2 regions of the Streptomyces sp. NPDC025638 genome follow, and region 1 is predicted to be linked to the other one. Evidence: riboswitches for the same ligand, from Rfam matches in the RefSeq annotation. Region 1 holds a riboswitch; the other holds the start of a gene.
What was found. A riboswitch is a leader RNA that binds a small molecule or an ion and turns the genes downstream of it on or off. The one in region 1 is predicted to bind S-adenosylmethionine.

Region 2: another riboswitch for S-adenosylmethionine. It lies ahead of ACZ4EG_RS14775 (aminotransferase class V-fold PLP-dependent enzyme); the one in region 1 lies ahead of thrC (threonine synthase).

The regions. Positions count from the first base shown of each region.
Region 1 covers NZ_JBVHLX010000015.1:99,779-105,496, forward strand. The annotation lists gene ACZ4EG_RS33980 (alpha,alpha-trehalose-phosphate synthase (UDP-forming)) at 1-1,219, opposite strand, end outside; gene ACZ4EG_RS33985 (glucosyl-3-phosphoglycerate synthase) at 1,303-2,247, opposite strand; SAM riboswitch class I at 2,377-2,518, shown strand; gene thrC (threonine synthase) at 2,536-3,819, shown strand; gene ACZ4EG_RS33995 (MoaD/ThiS family protein) at 3,995-4,270, shown strand; gene ACZ4EG_RS34000 (cold-shock protein) at 4,702-4,908, shown strand; gene groL (chaperonin GroEL) at 5,223-5,718, shown strand, end outside.
Region 2 covers NZ_JBVHLX010000005.1:156,220-161,937, forward strand. The annotation lists gene qcrB (cytochrome bc1 complex cytochrome b subunit) at 1-953, shown strand, start outside; gene trpD (anthranilate phosphoribosyltransferase) at 1,091-2,155, shown strand; SAM riboswitch class IV at 2,230-2,346, shown strand; gene ACZ4EG_RS14775 (aminotransferase class V-fold PLP-dependent enzyme) at 2,508-3,884, shown strand; gene ACZ4EG_RS14780 (protein kinase domain-containing protein) at 3,949-5,718, shown strand, end outside.

The DNA.
Region 1 (5,718 bases):
GCGAGAGCACCAGCACGCACCCCTCGTCGGAGACGACCGGAATCTCCTTGGCGACCAGGTTCATACCGTCCCGGATGGGGTTCACCAGCGCCACGTCCGCCAGCCGGTACGCGGCCAGGGAGCGTGCGAAATCGTCCTTGACGTGCAGCACGACCGGAGTCCAACCCGGTGTGCCGTACCGGGAGTTGATGTCCTGCGCCAGGCGCTGGACCTCAGCCGTGTAGTCCCGGTACACGGCCAGGTCCTGCCGGGAGGGGTAGGCGAAGGCCACGTGCACGACCCGCTCGCGCCACTCGGGGTGGTCGTCCAGCAGCTGCCGGTACGCCAGCAGCCCACGCACGATGTTCTTCGACAGCTCGGTCCGGTCCACCCGGACGATCGCCATGCGGCCCTCACCGATCTCCGCCCGCAGCGCCGTCATCCGTTCGGCCACGTCCGGCTCGTGCGCCCGCTTGCGCAGGAAGTCCGCGTCCGCGCCGAGCCCGTGCACACCGATGCGCGTGCCGGACGGGATTCCGGGGCCGAGCACCGCATGGCAGCAGTCGGTGAACGCGTCTGCCCAGCGCCGGGTGAGGAAGGCCGCGCGGTCGGCGCCGAGGATGCCGCCGAGCAGCTCGGCCGCGATGTCGTCGGGCAGAAGCCGGAAGTAGTCCGGCGGGGCCCACGGGGTGTGCGAGAAATGGCCGATCCGCAGATCGGGGCGGAGCTGCCGGAGCATCCGGGGGGCCAGGGCGAGGTGGTAGTCCTGGATCAGCACCGCGGCGCCCTCGGCGGCCTCCTCCGCCAGCGCCTCGGCGAAGGCCCGGTTGTAGGCCTCGTACGACGCCCACTGGCGCCGGAACTCCGCGTCGAACACCGGCTCCAGCGGGGTCTGGTAGAGCATGTGGTGGACGAACCAGAGCACGGAGTTGGCGACGCCGTTGTACGCGTCGGAGAACACCGTCGCGTCGATGTCCAGCATGCGCACCTGCTGGCCGCCGGTCGCGTCCACGGACAGCCGCCGGCCGCCGTGCGAGCGGCGCACCGCCTCCCGGTCGGCGTCGCTCAGTGCGGCGCACACCCACACCGCGTCCGTGTGCGGCCCGATGGCCGACAGCCCCGAGACCAGCCCGCCGCCACCCCGCTTGGCGTGCAGCGCACCCCCCTCGCGCACCTCGTACGAAACCGGGCCGCGATTGGACGCGACCAGCACTTCAGCAGCACCGTGCGTGGAAGCCATACGCCTCAACCTAGCCCGGCCCGGAAACGCTCAAACGTACGTTCCACCCTGAGAGGGGGCCGTATACAGCCGTTCTCCAGCGATCAGGCCACTCTGCGCGAGGCGTACTCCGCGATCTCCGCCATCGGCGGCCGCTCCTCCGTGTCCACCGAGTAGGTGCGCGGCTCGAAGCCGTCCTCGCCCCGCTCGAACTGGGTGAGGGAGGGCCGGACGAGGTGACCGCGGGCCAGCCTCAGCTGCGCCGTCCGGTAGATCGCCGCCGCCATCCGGCCCAGCGCCTGCCCGTCCTGGTGCCGGTGCTTGCGCACACCCACGTCGACCTGCGCGAGGGCGTCCAGGCCCACCAGGTGCAGGGCGTCGACCAGCATGCCCAGCTCCACGCCGTAGCCGACGGGGAACGGGAGCTGTTCCAGCAGGGAGCGGCGGGCCGCGTACTCGCCGCCGAGCGGCTGCACAAAGCCGGCCAGCTGCGGCCAGTGCATGTTCAGCAGCGGGCGCGCCATCAGCTCGGTGACCCGGCCGCCCTGGCCCGTCGCCCCGCCCAGCGGTCGGTCGTACATCGCCTTGACCAGGTCGACTCCCGGGTCGGTCAGCAGCGGGCCGACGATCCCGGAGACGAAGTCGGAGGAGAACTCCCTCAGGTCGGCGTCGATGAAGCAGACGATGTCCCCGCTCGTGACCAGCAGGGAGCGCCACAGGACCTCCCCCTTGCCGGGAACGGCCGGAATGCGCGGCAGGATGTCGTCGCGGTGGACGACCCTGGCGCCCGCGGCGGCGGCCACCGCGGAGGTGCGGTCGGTGGATCCGGAGTCGACGACGACGATCTCGTCGACGAGCGGGACCTGCTGCATGAGATCGTGGCGGATCACGGCGACGATGTCACCGACCGTCTCCTCCTCGTTGAGCGCGGGCAGCACCACGGACACCGACTGACCCGTCCGCTGCTTGGCGGCGAGGATCTTGTGGAGGGGGCGATCGGTCACGGACCAGGAGCGGGTGGCCAGCCAGCGCTCGACTTCTTCCAGCACAGTCAGCGGCTCCTCACGTTGTCTCGCGGTTCGGACGACTATCTCAACTGTCCTGGCCTTCGGTTACAGTCTTGAACAACGCCGATGACCATCGCATGTCGAGGGTCGTGGGCGTTTACAACCACATACAGCTCATCCAGAGGGGCAGAGGGACACGGCCCGATGAAGCCCCGGCAACCCTCCAGTCGGTTCTCGTTCTCCAGCGAGGCTCCCGGCTAGGGAAGGTGCCAAATCCGTCTCACGGCGAGATGCGTCGTGAGGAAGATGAGGAGAAAGGGCCTCGCCTCCATGGCTGTGCAGACAGTTGCAAGCACCAGCAATCCCACCGTAGACCTCGGCCCGGCCGCTGCCCTGAGCTGTCGCGAGTGCGGTCACCGGGTACCGCTCGGACCGGTGTTCGCCTGCGAGGAGTGTTTCGGCCCGCTCGAGATCGCGTACGACTTCTCGGCGTACGAAACCGAGGAACTCCGCAGGCGCATCGAGGCGGGCCCCGCGAACATCTGGCGTTACGCGCCGCTGCTGCCCGTCCCCGCGGACGTGGCCGACAAGCCGAACCTGAACCCGGGCTGGACCAAGCTCGTCAAGGCCGACAACCTGGCGCGCGAGCTCGGTGTGACCGGCGGGCTCTACGTGAAGGACGACTCGGGCAACCCGACGCACTCCTTCAAGGACCGCGTCGTCGCCCAGGCCCTGGAGGCCGCCCGCGCCTTCGGCTTCACCACCCTGTCCTGCTCCTCCACGGGCAACCTCGCCGGGGCCGTCGGCGCCGCGGCCGCCCGCGCCGGCCTCCGCTCCTGCGTGTTCATCCCGCACGACCTGGAGCAGGGCAAGGTCGTCATGGCCGCGATCTACGGCGGCAACCTCGTCGGTATCGAGGGCAACTACGACGACGTGAACCGCTTCTGCTCCGAGCTGATCGGCGACCCGGCCGGCGAGGGCTGGGGCTTCGTCAACGTCAACCTGCGGCCGTACTACGCGGAGGGCTCCAAGACCCTGGCGTACGAGATCTGCGAGCAGCTCGGCTGGCGGCTGCCCGACCAGATCGTGGTCCCCATCGCGTCCGGCTCCCAGCTCACCAAGGTCGACAAGGGTCTGCAGGAGCTGATCAAGCTCGGGCTGGTCGAGGACCGGCCCTACAAGATCTTCGGCGCCCAGGCCGAGGGCTGCTCGCCGGTTTCCGTGGCCTTCAAGGGCGGGCACGACGTGGTCCGCCCGCAGAAGCCGAACACCATCGCCAAGTCCCTGGCCATCGGCAACCCGGCCGACGGGCCGTACGTCCTCGACATCGCGCGCCGCACCGGTGGAGCGGTGGAGGATGTGACCGACGAGCAGGTCGTGGACGCCATCAAGCTGCTGGCGCGTACCGAAGGCATCTTCGCCGAGACGGCGGGCGGTGTGACGGTGGGCGTGACGCAGAAGCTCATCAAGGACGGTGTCCTCGACCCGGCCAAGACCACCGTCGTCCTCAACACGGGCGACGGCCTGAAGACGTTGGACGCGGTGGCCGGTACGGGGCTCACCGCGACCATTCGTCCCAACCTTGAGTCGTTCCGAGAGGCTGGCCTCACTTGATCTCCTCCTCGGAGTCCCGAGGAGTCCAGCGGTCGCCCGCTGGGCTTCCTGCTTCACGGCCGACTGCCCCCGGGACGAACCCGAGCCGAGGTCTTACGTCAGCTCCACAGGCCGAAACCGCCGGCCCGGCGGCCGATACGCAACGTGGTCCTATCGTCACCGGAGGTCAAATCGTATGAGCGTGACCGTTCGCATCCCCACCATCCTGCGCACCTACACCGGCGGTCAGGCCGAGGTGACGGCCGAGGGCGCGACCCTCGCCGAGGTCATCGAGAGCCTGGAGAAGAACCACACGGGGATCGCCGCCCGTGTCCTGGACGACCAGGGCAAGCTGCGCCGCTTCGTCAATGTGTACGTCAACGACGACGACGTCCGCTTCGAGCAGGGCCTTCAGACGGCGACCCCCGACGGCTCGGGTGTCTCCATCATTCCGGCCGTCGCCGGCGGCTGATCATTACCGTGGGTAACGGCGGTTACCGAGTGTTCATCTGATTGCCTCCTCCGTGAGAGAAGCGGAGGGGGCAATTCAGTGTGATTGAGCGCGGTACAGTTGGGGAACTCGCTCCCGATCTCCGGGTCGGAATCCCTGGATTCATGCCGTAGGCCCGACAAGAAGTAGCCAAAGTGCGCGGGCTTTCTGCGGCTTTTATACCTTTTGCAGGGCCCGACTTGCCCTGAATTCAGGCGAATTCTCGCCACATTCCGGACCGGTCGCGTCCAGAATTCTCGTCCGATTGACCTGTTGCAGACGGCAGTTGGACAGATACATTCAGCCGCGGTCGACGCGTTCCGGCGCACGCCCCCAAGCCAATGGGGGGTGAGGTCTGACCCGGATCCGCGAGGTGTGGATCTGTGCAAGGGCCAGTAATAGGGGAGTTAGGCATGGCTCAGGGCACCGTCAAGTGGTTCAACGCGGAGAAGGGGTACGGCTTCATCGCGGTCGACGGTGGTGCGGATGTTTTCGTCCACTACAGCGCGATCCAGATGGACGGCTACCGCACCCTGGAAGAGGGACAGCGGGTCGACTTCGAGATCTCGCAGGGCCAGAAGGGCCCGCAGGCGGACATGGTCCGGCTGGCGACCAGCTGAAGCACGCGTCGACTGACACCGACGTTCTGTTCATCTTCGAAGGGCCCGTACCTCCCGGGGTACGGGCCCTTCGGTCTGCCCAGGCGCCATGACGCCGCTGCCCACCTGCGGATCTCCCCGAGCCGCTTGCACTCGACAGAGGCGAGTGCTAATCATTGGCGTTAGCACTCTGAAGGTGAGAGTGACAAAAGAAGGACCGGGTCGGTGAGGCCGCGGAGCGGGTGGGGCAAGGAACCACCGGCCCGTGGGCCGTCCGTCGCGGGCGCGGGCGCGGTCCGAAGGAATCACCCCCAGTCCTGGAGGGACCACTTCACATGGCCAAGATCATCGCGTTCGACGAGGAGGCGCGGCGCGGCCTCGAGCGCGGCATGAACCAGCTCGCGGACGCCGTGAAGGTGACGCTCGGCCCCAAGGGCCGCAACGTCGTCCTCGAGAAGAAGTGGGGCGCTCCCACGATCACCAACGATGGTGTCTCCATCGCCAAGGAGATCGAGCTCGAGGACCCGTTCGAGAAGATCGGCGCCGAGCTGGTCAAGGAAGTCGCCAAGAAGACGGACGACGTCGCCGGTGACGGTACGACCACCGCGACCGTGCTCGCCCAGGCCCTGGTCAAGGAGGGTCTGCGCAACGTAGCCGCCGGCGCCAACCCGATGGCCCTCAAGCGCGGTATCGAGAAGGCCGTCGAGGCCGTCTCCGCCGCCCTGCTGGAGCAGGCCAAGGACGTCGAGACCAAGGAGCAGATCGCCTCCACGGCCTCCATCTCCGCCGCCGACACCCAGATCGGCGAGCTCATCGCCGAGGCCATGGACA
Region 2 (5,718 bases), on a different contig from region 1:
GGCTGATGGTGGCCCACCTGATCCTGGTCTTCTACCACAAGCACACGCAGTTCGCGGGTCCCGGAAAGTCCGAGAAGAACGTCGTCGGCATGCCGCTGCTGCCGGTGTACATGGCCAAGGCCGGAGGCTTCTTCTTCCTGGTCTTCGGTGTCATCGCGGCCATCTCCGCGATCGCGCAGATCAACCCGATCTGGGCCATGGGCCCCTACCGTCCGGACCAGGTGTCCACCGGCGCCCAGCCCGACTGGTACATGGGCTTCTCCGAGGGCCTGATCCGCTTCATGCCGGGCTGGGAGGTCAACTTCTGGGGTCACACGCTCGTCCTGGGCGTGTTCATCCCGCTGATGATCTTCCCGCTGGTCCTGGTCGCGATCGCGGTCTACCCGTTCATCGAGTCCTGGATCACCGGGGACAAGCGCGAGCACCACATCCTGGACCGCCCGCGCAACGCCCCGACGCGCACCGCGCTCGGTGTCGCCTGGATGACGGTGTACCTGACGCTGCTGGTCGGCGGTGGCAACGACCTGTGGGCCACGCACTTCAACCTGTCGATCAACGCGGTCACCTGGTTCGTCCGGATCTTCGTCTTCGTCGGACCGGTCCTGGCGTTCCTCCTCACCAAGCGGATCTGCCTCGGCCTGCAGCGCCGGGACCGGGAGAAGGTGCTGCACGGTCGCGAGACCGGCATCATCAAGCGCCTGCCGCACGGTGAGTTCATCGAGATCCACGAGCCGCTCAGCCAGGAGCAGCTGCACACCCTCACGGCGCACGAGCAGTACGCGCCGGCCGAGATCGGCCCGACGGTCGACGAGAACGGTGTCGAGCGCAAGGTGCCGGGCTCGCAGAAGCTGCGCGCCAAGCTCAGCGACGCGCTCTACGGCGAGGAGTCCCAGATCCCGAAGGCCACCGTCGAGGAGTACAAGGAGATCACGAGCGGCCACGGCCACCACTGATCGCTGCGCACGCCACGCCACGGCAGGGGCCCCGTCCGGTGTTCGGACGGGGCCCTTCGCCATGCCCGGCGGCTGGATAGGGTGGACCTTGTTGAGATTCGCGTCCCGGAATCCGGGACCTCACCCAGGAGCGGCTTATGAGCGCTGTGACCCCCGCTGGAGGCGACACCGCGGCGGGCCGTTCCTGGCCCGAGGTACTGAACGCCCTGCTGGACGGTCGTGACCAGAGCGCCGACGCGACGGCCTGGGCGATGGACCGGATCATGCGCGGCGAGGCGACCGACGCGCAGATCGCCGGCTTCGTGGTGGCACTGCGGGCCAAGGGCGAGACCGTCGAGGAGATCACGGGTGTCGTCCGCGCGATGTACGAGCACGCCAAGGTGATCGAGGTGTCCGGCCGCACGGTCGACATCGTCGGCACGGGCGGCGACGGCGCGAAGACGGTGAACATCTCCACGATGTCGGCGCTGGTGGTGGCCGGCACCGGCGCCAAGGTCGTCAAGCACGGCAACCGGGCCGCCTCGTCGGCGTCCGGCTCCTCCGACGTCCTGGAGAAGCTCGGCGTGAACCTCGACCTGACGCCCCAGCGCGTCGCCGAGGTCGCGGAGGAGGCGGGCATCACCTTCTGCTTCGCCGTGAAGTTCCATCCGGCGCTGCGCCATGTCGCCGCGGCCCGCGGCCAGTTGGGCATCCGTACGGTCTTCAACGCCCTCGGCCCGCTGACCAACCCGGCCAAGGTCAGGTCCCAGGCGGTCGGTGTCGCGGACCCCCGGCTGGCGCCGATGATCGCGGGCGTCCTGGCCGAGCGCGGCAATTCCTCCCTGGTGTTCCGCGGCGACGACGGGCTCGACGAGCTGACCACGACGTCCACCTCCCGCGTCTGGGTCGTCCGGGACGGCAAGGTCACCGAGGAGAGCTTCGACCCGCGGGACGTCGGCCTCGAACTGGTGCCGGTGGAGGCGCTGCGGGGCGGGGACCCGTCGTACAACGCGGAGGTCGCCCGGCGGCTGCTGGACGGCGAGAAGGGCCCCGTACGAGACGCGGTGCTGCTGAACTCGGCGGCCGCCCTGGTGGCCCTCGACCCGGGCCCCGGCACCCTCGCCGAGCAGCTCGGCGCCCAGATGGCCAAGGCCGCGGAGTCGATCGACTCGGGGTCGGCCAAGCGGGTGCTGGAGCGGTGGGTGGCCGCCAGCAACGCATGACATGAGCGGTCGGCGGTCCCGCGATCCGGACACGGGTTGCGGGACCGCGATCACTTCACGTACTTTCCTGTCCAGGTCATGAGTGACAGTCATGAGGCCCCGGCCGACTGTCCGGCAACCCTCCGTCCGTGGCGGGGTGCCCCGGGTGAGGACCAGGTCGTAGGCAGCGAGGTCTACGGCAAGCGCGGACCCCTCGTACACCAGGGGTCCTGGTCGTCGAGGGAGCCTTCTGTGAGCAAGCGAATGCGATAGGGCGTAGAGCCCCGCCTCCGCGTACCCCTTTCACCTTCCCCACGCTTGAGCCGTGCGCGCTCGCGTGGTGGTTCCGCCTTGCTTCTCACGGGAGTTCACCATGTCCGTCTCCACCGCTGCCGCCGTCCAGACCGTTTGTTCCCCGCTGCCCGTTCTGGGGGAGGATGTCACCGTCCCGCTCGTCACGGGCGGCGAAGTCACCTATGCCGCGCTCGACTACGCGGCCAGCGCCCCCGCCCTCCAGCGCGTCTGGGACGACGTGGCGGCCTACGCCCCCTACTACGGCAGCGTCCACCGCGGCGCCGGCTACCTCTCCCAGCTCTCCACCGACCTCTTCGAGAACGCCCGCAGGACCGTCGCCGAGTTCCTCGACTGCCGCGACGCCGACCAGGTGATCTTCACCCGGTCCACCACCGACTCCCTCAACCTGCTCGCCGCCGCGCTCCCCGCCGACTGCCATGTCTTCGTCTTCGAGACCGAGCACCACGCCTCGCTGCTGCCCTGGAAGGACGCCCGGGTCAGCTACCTCGACGCCCCGCGCAGCCCGCGCGAGGCGGTCGCGACCCTGGAGCGGGCCCTCGCCGACCGTACTGTGTCCATTGAAGGCGGCCACGGCCCGGCCCTCGTCTGCGTCACGGGCGCCTCCAACGTCACCGGCGAGCTGTGGCCGGTCCGCGAACTGGCCGCCGCCGCCCACGCGCACGGTGCCCGGATCGTCCTGGACGCCGCCCAGCTGGCCCCCCACCACCCGGTGTCGGTCCAGGACCTGGACGTCGACTGGGTCGCCTTCTCCGGCCACAAGCTGTACGCCCCCTTCGGCTCCGGTGTGCTGGCCGGCCGCGCCGACTGGCTGCGCGCGGCCGAGCCGTACCTGGCGGGCGGCGGCGCCAGCCGCGGGGTCAGCCGCCGTGCGGACGGGGGAGTGGCCGTGGAGTGGCACGAGACCGCTGCCCGCCACGAGGCCGGCTCCCCGAACGTCATCGGCGTCTACTCCATCGCCTCCGCCTGCAAGGCCCTGACCGAGGCCGGTTTCGACACCCTGGTGGCCCGCGAGGAGTACCTGATCCGCAAGGTCAGGCAGGGACTGGCCGAGGTCCCGCAGGTCCGCGTCCTCTCCCTCTTCGGCGACGACGCCCCGCGCGTCGGCGTGATCTCCTTCGTCGTCGAGGGCTGGAACAGCTCGCACTTCGCCGCGGCGCTCTCCGCCGAGTACGGCATCGGGGTCCGCGACGGCCTGTTCTGCGCGCACCCACTCGTCCGCACCCTGCTGGGCAGCGACCCGCAGACCCAGGGCGAGTGCGGCGCTCCGGAGGCCGCGCCCGGCGAGAAGTCCCTCAACGCCGTCCGCGTCAGCTTCGGCGCGGGCACGCCGGACGAGCACGTCGACCGGTTCGTGAACGCCGTGAAGGAACTGGTCCGGGACGGCGCCAAGTGGCAGTACCGCACCGAGGACGGGCGCTGCGTCCCGGCCGTCTGATCGCCGTACGTCACCGCGGTATACGCTCCCCCTGTCAGCCGGACTCTTGACGGGGGAGCACGGGGTGGACGCGCTGCGCGCGGCGGATCCGCGGCGGATCGGGCCGTACGAGGTCCTGGGCAGGCTCGGCGCGGGCGGGATGGGCGAGGTGTATCTCGCCGAGTCGCGCACCGGACTCAGGCTCGCGGTGAAGGTGGTGCGCGCCGAGCACGCCGAGGACCGCACCTTCCGGGCCCGGTTCCGTCATGAGGTGCGGGCCGCGCAGACCGTCGGCGGGGCGGGCACGTACACCGCGCGGGTGGTGGACGCCGACACCGGCGCGGAACGGCCCTGGATGGCAACGGAGTTCGTGGAGGGCCCGAACCTGCGGGACGCGGTGCTGGACGGGGGCGCGCTGCCCCGGTCGGCGGTACGGGTCCTGGCGGGGGCCCTCGGGGAGGCGCTCGCCGCCATCCACGCCAAGGGGATGGTCCACCGCGACCTGAAGCCCTCCAACATCCTGCTGGGCGCGGACGGCCCCCGGGTCATCGACTTCGGGATCGTACGGGCCCTGGAGGCCACGGCGCTGACCCGCACCGGCGCGGTGGTGGGCTCGGTCGGCTATGTCTCGCCCGAGCAGATCCGCAACGGCGGCCAGGTGGGACCGCCGAGCGACGTCTTCTCCCTGGGCGCGGTCCTGGCCTACGCGGCGGCCGGACGCGAGCCGTTCGGCGAGGGCCAGGACTCGGTGATCCTGCTGCGCATCCTGACCCGCGACTTCGACCTGTCCGGGGTGCCGGAAGACCTACGCCCGCTGGTGGCGGCCTGCCTGCGAGAGGACCCACTGGAGCGCCCGACCCCCGCGGACCTCCTGACGTCCACCGGCCACACCCCGGCCTCACTGCGCACCGGCATCCGCCCGGGCTGGTACGCGGCCACCCCCGACCCCACACCGCCCCACGCCACACCCCACTGGATCCCGGCGGCCCACGCGACCGGCGTGGAGTACGCGGCCCCGCACACCCCCACACCGCCGACTCCCGCGTTGGCGCCGGGGGCTGCCGTGCCCGGCACGGATGCTGCCGCGTCCTTGATCGACGCCGGTGTGCCGGGGGCTCACATGGTCGCGTCCGGGCCTGGCGGCAGGGTTTCTGCGTCCGGCGTTGCCGCGCCTGCGACGGATGTCGATGCGTCTGCGTCGCACGGTGCCGTGTCCGGCGCGGGTGGTGCCGCGTCTTTGATCGACGCCGGTGTGCCGGGGGCTGACAGCACCGCGTCCGTGACTGATGCCGACCAGTCTGCGACCGGAAGTGCCCTGCCCGTCGCCGACATCGCCGCGTCCGTGGCGGATGGCGCCGCACCGGTGGCCGAGGCAGCCGCATCCGCGCCCGATGTTCCCGCGTCCGTGAGCGCTGCCGTTGCTCCGCCCGTGGCTGAAGTCCCCGTGCCCGATACGTACGCGAGCTCCGTCACCCCGGCCGGTGCGGTGGCTCCCGGGCGGCGGCGGTTGTTGAAGGTCTTGGCCGGTGGGGCCTTCGTTGCCGCGGGGGCCGGGGTCGGAGGGTGGCTCTGGCAGCGGGGGGCGGGGAGTGAGGGCGAGGGAGGAGGCACGTCCGTGGGGGCGCCCCGACCGAGCGGGGACCGTACCGGCGGGCCCGCCGTGCTGCGGTGGCAGTACGACGTCGGCGGCCTCGGCGGGCTGGACGGCCCCTGCGTCGCCCTCTCCCCGGACGGCTCCGCCGTCTACGTAGGCAGCTCCAGCGGCACCCTGCACGCCGTCTCCCGCACGGGAAGCCGCCGCTGGAAGATCAAGCTCGGTGACGACGTCTCGACCCCCGTGGTCACCGCGGCCGGT